Regions from separate parts of the Gulosibacter massiliensis genome, predicted to be linked through region 2. Evidence: riboswitches for the same ligand, from Rfam matches in the RefSeq annotation. Region 2 holds a riboswitch; the other holds the start of a gene.
The links. Region 2 has a riboswitch for FMN ahead of EJL01_RS10030 (ABC transporter permease). Riboswitches for the same ligand answer to the same signal wherever they lie in the genome.

Region 1 (7,781 bases), 450 kb from region 2:
GCCGTGTTGCTCGCCCCGAGCGGCGAGATCGCCGGTCGCTACCGCAAGGTGTTCCCCTGGCGCCCCTCCGAGCCGTACGCCTCGGGCGAGCGCTTCGAGGTCGTCGACCTTCCCGGCCTCGGCCGCGTCGGCATCTCGATTTGCTACGACGCCTGGTGGCCCGAAGTCACCCGGCACCTCGCCTGGATGGGCGCCGAGGTCGTGCTCAACATCGTCAAGACGACGACGCCCGACCGCAAGCAGGAGCTCGTGCTCGCGCAGGCGAACGCCATTGTGAACCAGAACTTCACCGTGAGCGTTAACACGGCCGGGCCGATTGGCCGTGGCCGCAGCATCGTCGTCGGCCCCGAGGGCACCCCAATCGCGAGCGCCGGCGAGGCGCCCGAACTGCTCGTCGTCGAGCTCGACCTCGACGCGGTCGCGCGCGTGCGCCGCGATGGCACCGAGGGCTCGGTCGTACCGTGGCGCCAGTTCGCCGACGACGACGCAGCGGTGCCGCTGCCGCTCTACCACGGCCGGCTCGACCCCACGACTTGGCGACCCGGCGCCGGCGCATAGCCGCGCATCCGGCCGCTCAACCACATCCGCCTCATCGCTCGAATGGACCAGCAATGACCGATACCACCCACCTCAACCGCACGCTCGGCCTGCGCTCGCTCGTGCTGTTCGGGCTCGCCTACCTCACCCCGATGATCGTGCTCGGCATTTTCGGCGTCATCGCCAGCGCGAGCGCCGGGGCGAGCGCGTCGGCCTACCTCATCGCGCTCATCGCGATGCTCTTTACCGCCGCGAGCTACGGCCGCCTCGCCGCCCGCTTCCCGGTTGCCGGATCGGCCTATACCTACGTCGGCCGCTCGATCGACGGCCGCGCCGGGTTCCTCGTTGGCTGGGCCGTGCTGCTCGACTACCTGTTCTTGCCGATGGTGATCTGGCTCATCGGCGCCTCGTACCTCTCGACCGCGGTGCCGGGCGTGCCGAGCTGGGTGTGGATCGTCGCGTTCATTCTCGTCACGACCGCGCTGAACATCATCGGCATCAAGGTGGCCGACCGCGTGAACTTCGTGCTCATGGCGTTCCAGTTCCTCGTCATCGCGATCTTCGTCGTGCTCAGCATCGCGAGCGTCGTCGGCACGGATGGTGCGGGCGCGCTCGTGAGCTCCTCGCCGTTCGTGGGTGAGGACGCCCAATTCTCGAACGTCATCGCGGCGGCGGCGGTCGCGGCCTACTCGTTCCTCGGCTTCGACGCGGTCACGACGCTGACCGAAGAGACGAAAAACCCGCAGAAGGTCATGCCGCGCGCGATTCTGCTCATCGCGCTCATCGGCGGCGGCATCTTCATCGTCGTCACCTACTTCACGCAGCTCGTGCACCCCGGCGGTAGCTTCACCGACGAGTCGTCGGCCGCGTTCGAGATCGCGCAGACGATCGGCGGCAACGTGTTCTCGGCAGTCTTCGTCGCGGGTCTCATCATCGCCCAGTTCACCTCGGGCCTCGCCGCGCAGGCCTCGGGTTCGCGCCTGCTTTACGCGATGGGCCGCGACGGCGTGCTGCCGAAGCGCATCTTCGGCGTGCTGCACCGCGGCTTCCAGACCCCGTGGGGCTCGATCGTCGTCGTCGGCGTCGTGGGCCTCATCGCGATGTTCCTCGACGTCGCCACGTCGACCTCGTTCGTGAACTTCGGCGCGTTCATCGCCTTCGCGATGGTGAACATCTCGGTCGTCGTGCTCGCCGTGAAGGCGCGGCGCGAGGGCAAGCGCGTCAACGTGCTGCTCGACTACGTCGCGCCCTCGATCGGCGCGATCGTCATCATCGGGCTGCTTACGCAGCTCGACTCGAACGCGCTCATCATTGGCGCCGTCTGGCTTGTGATCGGCATCGTCATTCTTGCGTCGCTCACGGGTGGCTTCCGCCGGCAGCCGCCGCACGTCGAGGGCGAGGCGTTCGCCGGATAGCGCGAGCGCCGCGCCGCGGCGCAAACGACAGTGGCGCTGTCAGCGCCTTGCGTGCGACGAGTGGGCCGATGGGCGGCGCATGACGGCCTCGGGGAGCGGAAATGCCTTCGCCGGCCCCAGACGTTCACGACGTGCCAGGCAACCACCTAGACACCGGCCTTGCGGAGCATCTTGCGGGCGCCGGGGTCGGCCTGCTTCACGGCCTTGAGGATGCGCCTGCGCCGGTGAGCGCCACTCGGCGGGCGACTCCGCCGGAATCCGGCACTGACCGGGGGCAGCGCCCAGAGGATCGCGGAGAAGCGTTGGATGCCCGCCTGCTGGACGGCATCATCCGGCTCGCTGGGCTCAGCCTCGCGGGTACTCGGCGAGTGCCGCGACGGTCGCGATCGCGGCCTGCGCCGCCTCGGCACCCTTGCGCTCGAGTGAACCAGGTAGCCCCGAGCGCTCAAGCGCCTGCTCGACGGTGTCGCAGGTGAGGACGCCGAAGCCGACGGGAATGCCGGTGTCGAGCGCGACGCGACCGAGCCCATCCGTCGCCGCCTGGCAGACGTAGTCGAAGTGCGGGGTACCGCCGCGCACGACCACACCGAGGGTGACGATCGCGTCAGGCGCCTGCGGGCTTCGGGCAATGCGCATCGCCGCGACGGCGAGCTCGAAGGTGCCGGGCACTCGGATCACCTCGGCGGTGCCGCCGGCCGCCTCGACGACGGCGAGCGCGTCCGCGAGCATCGCGTCGGCAATGTCGCGGTGCCAGCTCGCGACGACGATGGCGACGCGCAGCGCGCCCGCCTGCGAGCCGAAGCTCGAGAGGTCAATGGTGGGGGCGCCTTCGCGGCTCATGCAACGGTCCTTTCGTGGGAGCGGCGGTAGGCCCGCAACTCAGCAATGGTGATGAGGGGCAGGCCCTCGCGTTCGGCGAGCGCGGCGGCCTCGGGGTAGCGCATGACCTCGCCGCAGTCGTGCACGAGCTCGGCGATCGCGCCGACGTCTCCGGTGCCCGCGAGGCGCATGAGGTCGACGGCGGCCTCGGTGTGGCCGGCGCGGGCGAGCACGCCGCCGGGCACGGCGCGCAGCGGCAGCACGTGACCGGGGCGGATGAGGTCGCCCGGCTTCGAGTCAGGGTTCGCGAGCGCGCGAAGCGTCGTCGCGCGGTCGGCGGCCGAGATGCCCGTGGTGACGCCGACGGCGGCATCGACCGAGACGGCGTAGGCGGTGCGCAGCGAGTCCTGGGTCTGCTCGACCATGAGCGGCAGTTCGAGGGCGTCGGCGCGAGCGGCGGGCAGCGGCGCGCAGAGGTAGCCGGAAGAATGGCGCACGACCCAGGCGACCCACTTCGCGCTCGCGCGATCGGCGGCAAAGATCGCGTCCACTTCGTTCTCGCGGTCGGCCGCGTCGGCGACGAGCACGGGGAGGCCCGCGCGGAGCGCGTTGAGCGCCGGGCCGATGGCGGGGGAGTCGGGGGCGCTCATCGTGCCTCCTCCTCACGCCACTGCAGCATGCGCTCGACGTATTTCGCGAGCACGTCGACCTCGAGGTTCACGCTGGTGCCGACCTCGAGGGCGCCGAGCGTTGTCTCGCGCGAGGTCGTCGGAATGATCGACACACCGAAGCCGCGCGCCGTGACGTCGGTGACGGTGAGCGAGATGCCGTCGACCGCGACCGAGCCCTTCTCTGCGACGTAGCGCAGCAGCTCGCGGGGCGCCTCGAACACGAGGTCGTCCCAGCGCTCGCCCGCGGTGCGCGAGGCCAGGGTCGCCACGCCGTCGACGTGGCCCTGCACGATGTGGCCCCCGAGGCGGGCCGATGCGGCGAGCGCACGCTCGAGGTTCACGGGCGAACCCGGCGCGAGCTCGCCGAGCGAGGTGCGGCGCAGGGTCTCGGGCAGCACATCGGCGGTGAAGCCGTCGTCGGCGATTGTGACGACGGTGAGGCAGACGCCGTTCACGGCGATCGAGTCGCCGGGCGCAGCGTCGTCGGTGACGCGGGGTGCGCGGATCTCGAGGCGAGCATCCGCCTGCCCCGGCTCATGCTCGAGGCGCAGCACTTCGCCGCGCGCTTCGATGAGTCCGGTAAACACTTCAGGCTCCTTCTGGGGTGGGGTTGGTGGTGCGGCGGGCGCGCAGGAAGACATCGGGGGCGAGGGGCTCGGGTGCGTCGAAGCGCCAGCGGCGGGCCTCGGCGAGCGTGCCGACGCCGAAGGGTGCGACGGCGGCCGTGCCCTCGCCGAGGAGCAGCGGCGCGAGGTAGACGTGGAGCTCGTCGACGACGTCGGCGCGCAGCAGCGCGGCGGCGACGGTCGCGCCGCCCTCGACGAGCACGTGATGGATGTTCCGCGCGGCCAACTCGCTGAGGGCGGCGGTGACGTCGTGGGTGCGCAGCTGCAGCAGCGGCGCGCGGTCGTCGCGGAGCTGGGCGGAGGCGGGCAGCTCACGGTTGCCGAGCACGACTCGCAGCGGCTGCTCGGGCAGCAGCGCGCCATCGGGCGTGCGGGCGGTGAGCGCCGGGTCGTCGGCGAGGGCGGTGCCGGTGCCGACAGCGATCGCGTCGACCCGGGCGCGGACGCCGTGCGCGTGGGCCCGCGTGGTGGGGGAGGTGATCCACTGGCTCGTACCGTCGGCCGCGGCGATCTTGCCGTCGAGCGTGAGCGCGAGCTTGAGGGTGACGAAGGGGCGACCGAGGCGGGCGGGCGTGGCCCAGGCGCGGATGAGCTCGCCGGCCGCCGCCCCCTCGAGACCCGAGTGCACAGTGACGCCGGAGGCCTGCAGGCGCACGGCGCCACCGGCCGCGGCGGGGTTCGGATCGTCGACGGCATAGATGACCTCGGCGACGCCCGCGTCGAGCAGCGCGTCGACACACGGCCCGGTGCGGCCGGTGTGATTGCAGGGTTCGAGGGTGACCACGGCGGTCGCGCCGCGCACGTCGATGCCGCGAGCCCGCGCATCCGCGAGCGCCGCGACCTCGGCGTGGGCCGTGCCCGCGCCGCGATGCCAGCCCTCGCCGAGCACCTCGCGCGGCGCCGACGCCGGGCCGGCGGCGAGCAGCACGGAGCCGACGCGCGGGTTCGGGCCGAGCTCGGGACCGCGGGCGGCGAGCTCGATGGCGCGCCGCATCGCGTCGACGGGGGTGAGTTGCACTGCGTTTCCTTCCGGTGTGGAACACCACCGGGGAAACGAGACGCGTGCACGCAATCACGCCACTGCCGAGGAAACCTCGGCAGCCATGCACCTCCCATCCAGACTTTGACTGTCGGCTCTGGAATTCCACCAGATCAGCGCGGCTCGTACACGACGCCGAGGCGTCAGGCACAGGCTGCGGTCGCGGGCTATCACCGCCGGTTCGGACTTACACCGACCCCGGAGCATGTTGCTGGCGGTAACCATACGCACCCGCACCCTGTGCCACAAGATCACCGTCGTCACATTTCGCCACGCGCGCTACGCGTCGAACAGCGCCTGCCCAGGGAATTCCCCGGTCGCCGGCGGGATCGCGAACACCGCCGAGCCGATCGGCGTCGTCCACGTGTTGAGCAGGTCGGCGTCCGCGAGGCGCTGCTGAATCGGCACGTACTGCAGCGTCGGATTCGCCTGGAACGACGCGAACAGCAGCCCCGAGTTCGAGACCTGCGCACCCCGGCCGCCCACCGCGTCCTCGCCCGCCGCGGGTGAGACGGGGAGGTCGTAGTTGTAGGGCTGGCGGAAGATGCGCTGGCTCGGGTCGTCGGGGCGCGAGCGCCGCACGTGGCTCGCCGCGTTGATCACGGTGAAGCCCTGCGGGGTGACCGCCTCAAAGTCGGGCTCGTCGTGTTCGTGCGTGCCGGTGAGCGGCGCGCCCGTGTCGAGACGGCGCCCCACCGAGGCCTCGCGGCCGGGCCGGTCGACCTCGTCCCACGTCTCGAGGTTAATCTCGATGCGGCGTAGCACGAGGCTCGTGCCGCCCTGCAGCCACCCGGGTTCGGTGATGCGCACGACCGTCTCGAACTCGGCGGTGCCCGGGGTCGGGTTCGAGGTGCCGTCGAGCTGCCCGAACAAGTTGCGCTGCGTCGTGGCGGGTTTCGCGACGCCGTGGGCGTTGCGAAACCCGTGCTGCTGCCAGCGAATTGTCGTGTACACCCGCGCATCCTTGAGCAGCATGCGCTGCGCGTGCGCGACGGCGAGCGGGTCGTCGCCGGTCACGAGCAGCAGCAGGTCACCCTCGCTCCAGTGGTCCTCGAGCGCGTCGATCGAAAAGGCCGGCAGCTGGGCGAGCCACTCGGGCCGCGCGGCGGGATTCACCCGCTCGACGAGGCCCGGCCCGAAGCCGAACGTCACCGCGAGGTTCGCGGGCTGCTCGGCGAGCTCGGGCTCCTGGTCGCCGATCGGCGCGGCGCCCTGGGTGAGGCGCGCCGCGTCGTCGTGGAGGAGCCTCAACAGGCTCGCGATGCGGTCGCGCTCGAGCCCCGGCGCGAGGTCGAGGCCGATGAACACGGCGTGCGCCGACTCGACCCCGAGCGCCGGTGGCAGGGATGCGTCGTTTGCATCACGGCGCTGCTGGCCGAGCGGCGCGGCCTCGGTGAGGCGCTCGGTGAGGCGCACCCCGGCGACGCCCGCGGCCGCGCCGACGCCGACGGCCGCAGCGCCGACGAGCACGTCGCGGCGCCGTGGTCCCCGAACGGCGGCCACGGCTAGTGCCCCTCGTGCCCGGACTCGGGCGCGTAGCTTTCCTCGGCGCCGGTGTACTCCTTCGCCGTCGCGGTGAAGTCGACCTCGGTGCCGTCGTCGAGGGTCAGCGTCACCGAGACCTCATCGCCGGGCTCGATCGCCGACTCGAGACCCATCGGCATGATGTGGTTGCCGCCGGGCTGCAGCTCGAGCGTCTCGCCGTCGGCGATCGCGAAGCCGCCCTCGATTTCTTGCATGAGGCTCGAGCCATCCGACTGCACGATCGTCTCGTGCAGCTCGGTCATCGAGGCGCCCTCGACGGTGGCCGACTCGATGACGACATCGTGGCCCGACGTGTTTTTGATCGACGCGAACACGCCGGTCATGTCGGTGTCGGTCGCCTTCACCCACGGGTCGGTGACGGTGAGGGCCGCGTCGGTGGCGCCGGCCTCGGCCTGGCTGCAGCCGGCGAGGGTCAGGGCGATCAGGCCCGCCGCGGCGAGCGCGGTGAGGGGGCGGATGGTCGTGGTGGTGGTGGTGGTACGGAAAATAGACATAGGGATGCTCCTGAGTGCGTAAGCGATGCGGCAGCGCCGGGGTCGTCGCGCACAGCGAGCACCCCGTCTGCCGGGGGAGCTACGCCAAGGTGCAGTGCGCGAGGAAATCGCGCGACGGCGGCCCTCGTCGCGGTGCCGACGCCACAGCGCGAGCCGCGAGCCGCGGCACCCACGGCAGCGACAGGGTCGCCGGTGCCGCGCTCGGGCGCGGCGTGAGGGCCCGCACGAGCACGAGCGCGAAGGCAAAGAATTCACCGAGCGCGTCGCGCACGCGTGAGAGCCGGCGCAGGATCTCCTCACCGAAGAACAGTACGAGCGTCGTCGCAAGCGCGGCGACCCCGTGCATCGCCCACATGAACGGGGTGTCGTGGCCGAGGTGCACCGACGCCGAGGTCGAGCCCGTGTGCGCGGCGATCGCGCTCGCCATCTCGGAGTTCGACGCGTGGTGGTGCGCGTGCGCCCCGCCCCCGAGCGCCGAGGGAGCGCCGAGCGTGAAGATCGCGTGGAACGCGAACTGGCTCAGCGCGACCGAGAGCCCGAGCCGCAACCAGCTCGAGCGAATCGGGGTGAGCCAGAGCGAAAACACGTAGGCGAGGCCGAGCGGCACGAGGATGCCCGCAAGGGTTGGCAACTCG
Region 2 (7,781 bases):
CGCTAGTCTCCCACGCGTGCATCGAGACCGGCCCGCACCTCGGGCCACTCCTGCTCAAGAATCGAAAACACGACGGTCGACCGCTTCGAGCCGTCGGCGCGCGGGCGATCCTCGCGGAGGATGCCGTCGAGGTGCGCGCCGAGCTTCGTCACGGCCGCCCGCGAGCGATCGTTGAGGTTGTCGACCTCGAATACGACCCGGTGCGCGCCGCCGTCGAACGCCGCCGAGAGCATCGCCCGCTTCGCCTCGGGGTTCACGGTCGTGCCCCACACGTCGGGGCTGTATGCGGTGTAGCCGATGACCACCGATTCGCGCCGGTAGTCGGCGTTGTAGAACGAGGTGGTGCCTACCGCGCGGCCGTCGAAGCGCACGAGGTAGGTGCGCGACTCGTCGCCACTCGGGCGGTAGCCGTCGAACCACTCGGCGAACGAGTCGTGGTTGCGAAACGCCGCGACACCGCCGCCGAAGCCGCCCGCGAAGACGTCCTCGCGCCACAGCGCGGGCGCGAGTTCCTCGAGCCCAGCCTGGTCGATCGGCTCGAGCCGCACGCGGGTGCCCTCGAGCGTGGCGGCGCGCTCCGGCAACTGCATGGCTACTCGCCCTGCCAGACGACGTCGAACGGGGTGTTCGCCGAGATCGCACGCTGGATGCCCGCGGTCACGAAGTCCTTCGCCGCGTCGACCGCGTCGTGGAGCGACTTGCCCTGCGCGAGGCCCGCCGAGACGGCGGTCGCGAGCGAGTCACCGGCACCCGAGACGCCGGCGGTGCCGACCTTCGGGCGCGAGTACTCGACGAGCTCCGAGCCGTCCCAAAGCACGTCGACGGCATTGTCGCCGGGGGTCGCGAGGCCGCCCTTCACGAGAACGGCCTTCGTGCCGAGCTCGGAGATCTTCTTCGCGGCATCACCAAGGCCGGCGACGGTGTCGATCTCGTCGACGCCCGCGAGCGTGCAGGTCTCGAAGTAGTTCGGGGTGATCACGTCGACGATTGGGAGGATCTCGGCGCGCAGCGCGTTATCGATGTCGAGCGCCGCGCCGGGCTCCTGGCCCTTGCAGATGAGCACGGGGTCGCAAACGATGTTCGGCAGCTGCGCCGCGGCGAGAATGTCGCGCGTCGTCTCGATGGTCGGCACCGTGCCGAGCATGCCGATCTTCACGGATGCGGGCTGCCAGTCGGCGAGGATGGCCTCGGCCTGGTCGCGCAGCACCTGCGGGTCGATCGGCACGAAACGGTGGTTCCAGCCGTCCTTCGGGTCGAACGAGACGATGCAGGTGAGGGCCGCGGCGCCGTAGACGCCAAGCTGCTGCAGCGTGCGCAGGTCGGCCTGCACTCCCGCGCCGCCAGTGGCTTCCGAACCGGCAATGACAAAGGTGACGGGTGGCGTGGTCATGGAACTTCCTCGACGTTGGGGTGGTGAACGACGTTCATTAGCCTACGCGCGTCACCACCCCACCGCATCCGATCGTTACTTCGCGTCGAGGTGTTCGGGGATGCGCACGGCGACGGTCTGCGCCTCGAGCTTCGCCTTGCGGCGGTGTCGCAGGTGCTGCACACCCGAGATGACGAGCGCCGCGGCGAGCACGAGGTAGAGGCCGATCGTGAATGGCGAGCTCCAGAGCACCGAGACGTCACCCTCCGACACCGCGAGCGCGCGGCGCAGCTCGGTCTCGGCGAGCGGGCCGAGCACCGCGAGCACGGTGATGCCGGCGTAGAGGTAGTGGTTCGGCACGCTGAGCAGCTTCGCCCACACGCCGGCGAGCGACATGTTGATGAACAGCAGCACGAGCAGGCCGATGATCAGCGAGGCGAGCAGCGTCCACACGAGGTCGGCGTTGTTCGTCAGCAGCAGCGGGCCGGGCTGCAGGCCGAACTGCTGGAACGCGGCGAGGATGATCGCGGCGGTCGACGAGACCGGCAGACCGAGCGCGAGCAGGGTACCCATCGCGGTTCCGGTGGTCGCGTTCCCCGCGGCCTCCGGCGCGGCGAGACCGCGGAGCGAACCGGTCGTGCCGAACTCCTTGTCGCCACGACGCTTCGCGAGCGACTTCTCGGTGCCGTACGCGAGGAACGTCGGCACCTCGGAGCCGCCGGCCGGCACGATGCCGAAGGGCAGACCGAAGGCGGTGCCGCGCAGCCAGGCGGGCAGGGCGTAGCGGAAGTCCTTCCAGCCGAGCATCGCGCGGCGCTGCTGGATGGGCTTGACGACGGCCTCGGTGCCCGAGGGGCCGTCGATGCCGATGAAGGTGAGTGCGAGGCCCATGCCGAGGCCGCCACGAACCGCCAGTTTGGTGACCTGGTGAAGCTCGAGGGGCTCGTGCGGCGCGACAGAGCGCTCGAGTCGCCGAGCGACGCCGAGCGGCTTACGACGAACCTCGAGTTTCACGCCGCGATCTGGGATGCGGCGCACAACCCCGTACTCGTCGACCTGCTCAACCGGCTCGCGCTGCACCTCACGCACGCGCCGCACTCGACGCTCTCGGTCGGCGACCGCTGGGAGCGCTCGCTCGACGAACACGAGGCCCTCGTCGCGGCGATTGACGCTCGCGATGAAGGCCTCGCGCGGCAGCTCGCAAGCGACCACATGCGGGCCGCGCGCGAGCTGCGCATCCGGTTGTTGCGGGGGTTGCCCGGTTAGCTCTAGCTAGTCGCCGAGCAGGTTGTGCAGCTCGATGATGTGGTCGCGGGCCGGGCCCGTGCCGATCGCCGAGATGCGGGCGCCCGAGAGTTCCTCGACGGCCTTGACGTAGTCCTGCGCGTTCTTCGGAAGGTCGGCGAAGTTCTTGACGCCCGAGATGTCCTCTTGCCAGCCGGGGAACTCCTCGTAGATCGGCTTGGCGTGGTGCACGTCGGACTGCGACATCGGCATCTCGTCGTAGCGTGTGCCGTCGACGTCGTAGGCGACGCAGACGGGAATCGTGTCGAAGGTCGACAGCACGTCGAGCTTCGTCATGACGATGTCGGTGAAGCCGTTGATGCGCGACGAGTAACGGGCGACGACCGAGTCGAACCAGCCGGTGCGGCGCGGGCGACCCGTGGTGGTGCCGAACTCGCCGCCGCGCTGGCGCAGCTTCTCGCCGACCTCGTCGTCGAGCTCGGTCGGGAACGGGCCCGAGCCGACGCGGGTGATGTACGCCTTCTGGATGCCGACGATGCGATTGATCGCGCGCGGAGAGACACCCGAACCCGTTGCGACGCCGCCGGCCGTGGCCGACGAGGAGGTCACGTACGGATAGGTGCCGTGGTCGATGTCGAGCATCGTGGCCTGGCCGGCCTCGAACACGACGATCTCGTTACGGTCGAGTGCCTCGTGCAGTTCGAGCGCGGTGTCGCCCACCATGGGGCGCAGCCGGTCGGCGTACTGCAGCAGGTTGTCGGTGATCTCGTCGACGCTGAACGCGCGGCGGTTGAACGCCTTCACGAGCAGCTCGTTCTTCTGCACGAGCGCGCCCTCGACCTTCTGGCGCAGGATGTTTTCGTCGAAGAGGTCTTGAATGCGGATGCCCACCCGGGTCATCTTGTCGGCGTAGGTCGGGCCGATGCCGCGGCCGGTCGTGCCGATGCGGCGCTTGCCGAGGAATCGTTCGGTCACTTGGTCGAGCGCGCGGTTGTACTCGGGGATCACGTGGGCGTTGCCCGAAACGCGAAGCTTCGAGGTGTCGACGCCACGCTCGTCGAGGTGCTCGATCTCTTCGAACAGCACGCCGAGGTCGACGACGACGCCGTTGCCGATCACCGGCGTGACGCCCGGCGTGAGGATGCCCGAGGGCAGCAGGTGCAGGGCGTACTTCTCGTCGCCAATGACGACCGTGTGCCCGGCGTTGTTGCCGCCGTTGAACTTGACGACATAGTCAATGCGGCCGCCGAGAAGGTCGGTCGCCTTGCCCTTTCCTTCGTCGCCCCACTGACTACCAATGATTGCTACGCCTGGCATGAGCTCCCTACCCTTTGCTAGCTAACACTTAACTCTACGTCGAGCTAGCCTCGCTCCGCCTCAATCGCGCCGATCGCGCTCGAATCGGCGTCGTTGAGCAGGTCGGTGAGGCGGTCGACTTCGCTCGTCTCGCCGATGGCCCGGGCCGACTCACGCAGCAGGTAGAAGCAGCGCAGCACGCCGCGGTTCGGCTCGTGCGACCACGGCACGGGGCCCTGGCCACGCCAGCCCGCCTTGCGCAGCGCATCCAGCCCTCGGTGGTAGCCGACGCGCGCGAACGCGTAGGCCTGGATGGTCTGGTCGGCCGAGAGCGCGAGGCTCGCGAGCTCCGACCAGGCAAGCGACGATGCGGGATGCTTTTCAACAATCGCCTCGGTCGCCGCCTCGTTGTCGGGGAGGTTGCCGAGGTCGTCGAGAACCTCGGGTTCCTCGGGCAGCAGGGTTTCCGGAATGCCAAGCAGGTTGTCCATGCCGCCCATTATCCCAAGGTTGTATTGACGGTAGGGGAAGTGACCCCAGTGGCAGAATCACGAGCGAGCATCCTTCAACTCGATCTCGGAGGCAGCACCGTGATTCCCACCGACGCACAACTCATTGCCATCGACATGCAACGGGTCTTCCGAGACCCCGACAGTGTGTGGTGCTGCACCGGCTTCGACGCCGCCCTGCGCAACATCGAACGGCTCGCGACCGCCGTCTCGACGCCGCCCATCTTCACCCGCTTCGTGCGCGACCCTGCCGAGGTTGGCACCTGGCGCGAGTACTACGACCGCTGGCCCACCACTCGACTCCCGCCCGACGACCCAGCGTGGGAGCTCGAGATCGGCTCGCTCACCGCATCCGACACCCTCGACGCCCCAACGTTCTCGAAGTGGGGCAACGAACTCGCCCGCCTGCCGATCACGACGCCGCTCATTCTTACTGGCGTCGCCACCGACTGCTGCGTACTCGGCACCGCCCTCGGCGCCATCGATGCGGGCCGCAAGGTCATCGTTGTCACCGACGCGTGCGCCGGCGGCACCGACGACGCGCACATCAAAGCGCTCGAACTCCTCGGCCTGCTCGACCCGCTCATCACACTCGTCACCACCGACGAACTGCTCGCGCAGTAACAAACCGTCGCCCCCTTCCGGGGCGCGTGTACAGTGAACGAACGAGTACACGTGCTCCGGGGTCGGTGAAAATCCGAGCCGGCGGTAAAGTCCGCGACCCGCATCTCACGATGCGGCTGATTCGGTGCAATTCCGAAACCGACGGTTAAAGTCCGGATGGGAGGCGCGCGGTACCTGACGTTCACGAACGTCGAGCAGTGCGTATCCCCGGGGCCAGATCTGGAGGACCCGATGGAGCGCACGAGCCGCGCCTGGCCGCGCTTTGTCGCGCCGGCGGCCCTCGCCGTCGTGCTCCTCACGGTTTGGGAGCTCGCGGTGCGCAGCGGCGTCATCAGCGAGGAGTTCCTGCCCACGCCCAGCGCGCTCGCGGTGCGCTTTTTCACCGAGATCGTCGACGGCCCGCTGCTGCAGTACACCGGCGTCACCCTCGTCGAAGCGCTGCTCGGCACGCTCATCGCGGTGCTCGTGGCGGTGCCCCTCGGCTACCTCATCGCCCGCGTCGTGTGGGTCGACCTCGCGCTCACGCCCTACGTCACGGCGTCACAGGCGATCCCCGCCGTCGCGGTCGCGCCCCTGCTCGCGCTCTGGATCGGCTACGGCCTCACCCCGATCGCCATGCTCTGCGCGGTCGTCGCGTTCTTCCCGATGCTCGTCACGACCATCCTCGGCGTGCGCGCCCTGCCGAGCGACGTCATCGAAGCGGCGCGCCTCGACGGCGCGAACTGGTGGCAGACCCTGCTCTGGGTCGAGGCACCGCTCGCGATGCCGAGCGTGCTCGCGGGCCTCCGCGCCGGCACCGCCCTCTCGATCACCGGCGCCGTCGTCGGCGAATTCACGATGGGCGGCCGCGGCCTCGGCATGCTGCTCACCCTCTTCCGCGACGCGAACGACACCGAGGGCCTGTTCGCGACCCTGATCATGCTCGTGATCCTCGCCGTCGGCCTGTTCACGATTCTGCGCGTGCTGGATACGGTGCTCACCACCCGCTCGCGCGCCCGCTCTGCCGACACCCTCAACTCGCTCGATTCGCTCGACACTGACGAGATTCACCTCGTCCCACCGGCCGAGCCCTCCCCCAAAGGATCCGCGCATGTCTAGGTTCACCCGACTCGTCCGCGCCGCCGCCGTCGCGGCCGCCGCGGCGCTCGCCCTCGCCGGCTGCCAGGGCGTCGCCTCCTCGCCCGACGCGAGCGGCGCATCCGGCGACACCCTCACGGTGGGCCTCACCTACACGCCGAACGTGCAGTTCGCCCCGTTCTATGTGGCCGAAGACCTCGGCTACTTCGACGAGGCCGGCGTCAACGTCGAGCTGCGCCACCACGGCGAGAGCGAGGAGCTGTTCGGCGCGCTCAAGGCCGGCACCGAGCAGCTCGTCTACGCCGGCGGCGACGAGATCACGCAGGCTGCCGCGGGCGGCGTCGACCTGCAGTCGGTCGCAACGCTCTTCAACACCTACCCCGCGGTGCTCATCGTGCCAGAGGACTCCGAGATCACGACGCCCGAGGACCTCAAGGGCCACACCGTCGGCCTGCCCGGCCTCTACGGCCAGACCTACTTCGCGCTGCTTGCGATGCTCGACGAGGCGGGCCTGAGCCAGGACGACGTGGACATCCAAGCCATCGGCTACACGCAGCAGGCCGCGCTCACGGGCGGCCGCGTCGACGCGGTCATGGGCTTCTCGAACAACGACGCCGTGCAGTTCGAGGCGGAGGGCTTCCCGATTCGCACGATCGACGCGGTCGACCCCGCGCATCCAACCCTCGTCGGCCCGGCCGTGGCCGCCGATGCCGCGACAATCGCCGACCGCGGCGACGACGTGCGCAAGGTGCTCGAGGCCGTGCAGCGGGCGATCGAATACATCGCCGAGAACCCCGAAGCGGCCGTCGAGATCACCGCGAAGTACGTGCCGACGCTCACGAGCGACGAGCAGAAGGCGGCCGCGCTCGCGACGCTCGAGGCGACGATTCCGCTCATGGAGCCGCTCGGCGACGCGCCACTGCTCACGAACGACCCCGACACGTGGGCGGCGATGGCCGAGTTCATGTTCTCGTCGGGCCTCATCGACACCGAGGTTGCGCCCGAGTCGCTCTACACGAATGCCCTGCTGTCGAGCGCATAGCGGCACAATAGAGCGAGATGAATGAGCAGTCACCAACGCACGAGCTGAGCACGTGGGGCGTCGGCCCCTGGCAGGGCGAATGGCCCAACGACCCTCGCTACGACCCCGAGTTGCTGGAGCACGGCGACACTCGCAACGTCATCGACCGGTTTCGGTACTGGAAGATGCAGGCGATCGTCGATGACCTCGACACGACGCGGCACCCGTTTCACGTCGCCATCGAGAACTGGCAGCACGACATGAACATCGGCTCGATCGTGCGCAGCGCGAACGCGTTCGGCGCGAACACCGTGCATATCGTCGGCCGCAAGCGGTGGAACCGCCGCGGCGCCATGGTCACCGACCGCTACCAGCACGTCGTGCACCACGAGACGATCGAGGCGTTTGCCGCCTGGGCGCGTGAAGCCGGCATGCCGATCCTCGCCATCGACAACGTGCCCGGCTGCGTGCCGATCGAGACCACCGCGCTGCCCGAGCGCTGCGTGTTCCTCTTCGGGCAGGAGGGGCCGGGGCTCACGCAGGAGGCGGTGGATGCGTCGGAGCAGGTGATTGAGATCACCCAGTTTGGTTCGACTCGCTCGATCAACGCGTCGGCGGCCGCGGCCGTGACGATGCACGA

Region 1: another riboswitch for FMN. It lies ahead of ribD (bifunctional diaminohydroxyphosphoribosylaminopyrimidine deaminase/5-amino-6-(5-phosphoribosylamino)uracil reductase RibD); the one in region 2 lies ahead of EJL01_RS10030 (ABC transporter permease).

Annotation. Positions count from the first base shown of each region.
Region 1 covers NZ_UYZX01000002.1:492,568-500,348, forward strand. Annotated here, with positions in the region: gene EJL01_RS12070 (carbon-nitrogen hydrolase family protein) at 1-558, shown strand, start outside; gene EJL01_RS12075 (APC family permease) at 612-1,952, shown strand; gene ribH (6,7-dimethyl-8-ribityllumazine synthase) at 2,298-2,792, opposite strand; gene ribB (3,4-dihydroxy-2-butanone-4-phosphate synthase) at 2,789-3,421, opposite strand; gene EJL01_RS12090 (riboflavin synthase) at 3,418-4,029, opposite strand; gene ribD (bifunctional diaminohydroxyphosphoribosylaminopyrimidine deaminase/5-amino-6-(5-phosphoribosylamino)uracil reductase RibD) at 4,031-5,086, opposite strand; FMN riboswitch at 5,169-5,317, opposite strand; gene EJL01_RS12100 (Dyp-type peroxidase) at 5,387-6,610, opposite strand; gene EJL01_RS12105 (copper chaperone PCu(A)C) at 6,613-7,146, opposite strand; gene EJL01_RS12110 (hypothetical protein) at 7,226-7,781, opposite strand, start outside.
Region 2 covers NZ_UYZX01000002.1:42,301-50,081, reverse strand. Annotated here, with positions in the region: gene EJL01_RS10065 (GNAT family N-acetyltransferase) at 3-590, opposite strand; gene EJL01_RS10060 (hydroxymethylpyrimidine/phosphomethylpyrimidine kinase) at 593-1,390, opposite strand; gene EJL01_RS10055 (tripartite tricarboxylate transporter permease) at 1,466-2,260, opposite strand; gene EJL01_RS10050 (FCD domain-containing protein) at 2,297-2,635, shown strand; gene EJL01_RS10045 (adenylosuccinate synthase) at 2,642-3,931, opposite strand; gene EJL01_RS10040 (DUF3151 domain-containing protein) at 3,976-4,401, opposite strand; gene EJL01_RS10035 (cysteine hydrolase family protein) at 4,450-5,043, shown strand; FMN riboswitch at 5,092-5,215, shown strand; gene EJL01_RS10030 (ABC transporter permease) at 5,275-6,141, shown strand; gene EJL01_RS10025 (ABC transporter substrate-binding protein) at 6,134-7,162, shown strand; gene EJL01_RS10020 (TrmH family RNA methyltransferase) at 7,180-7,781, shown strand, end outside.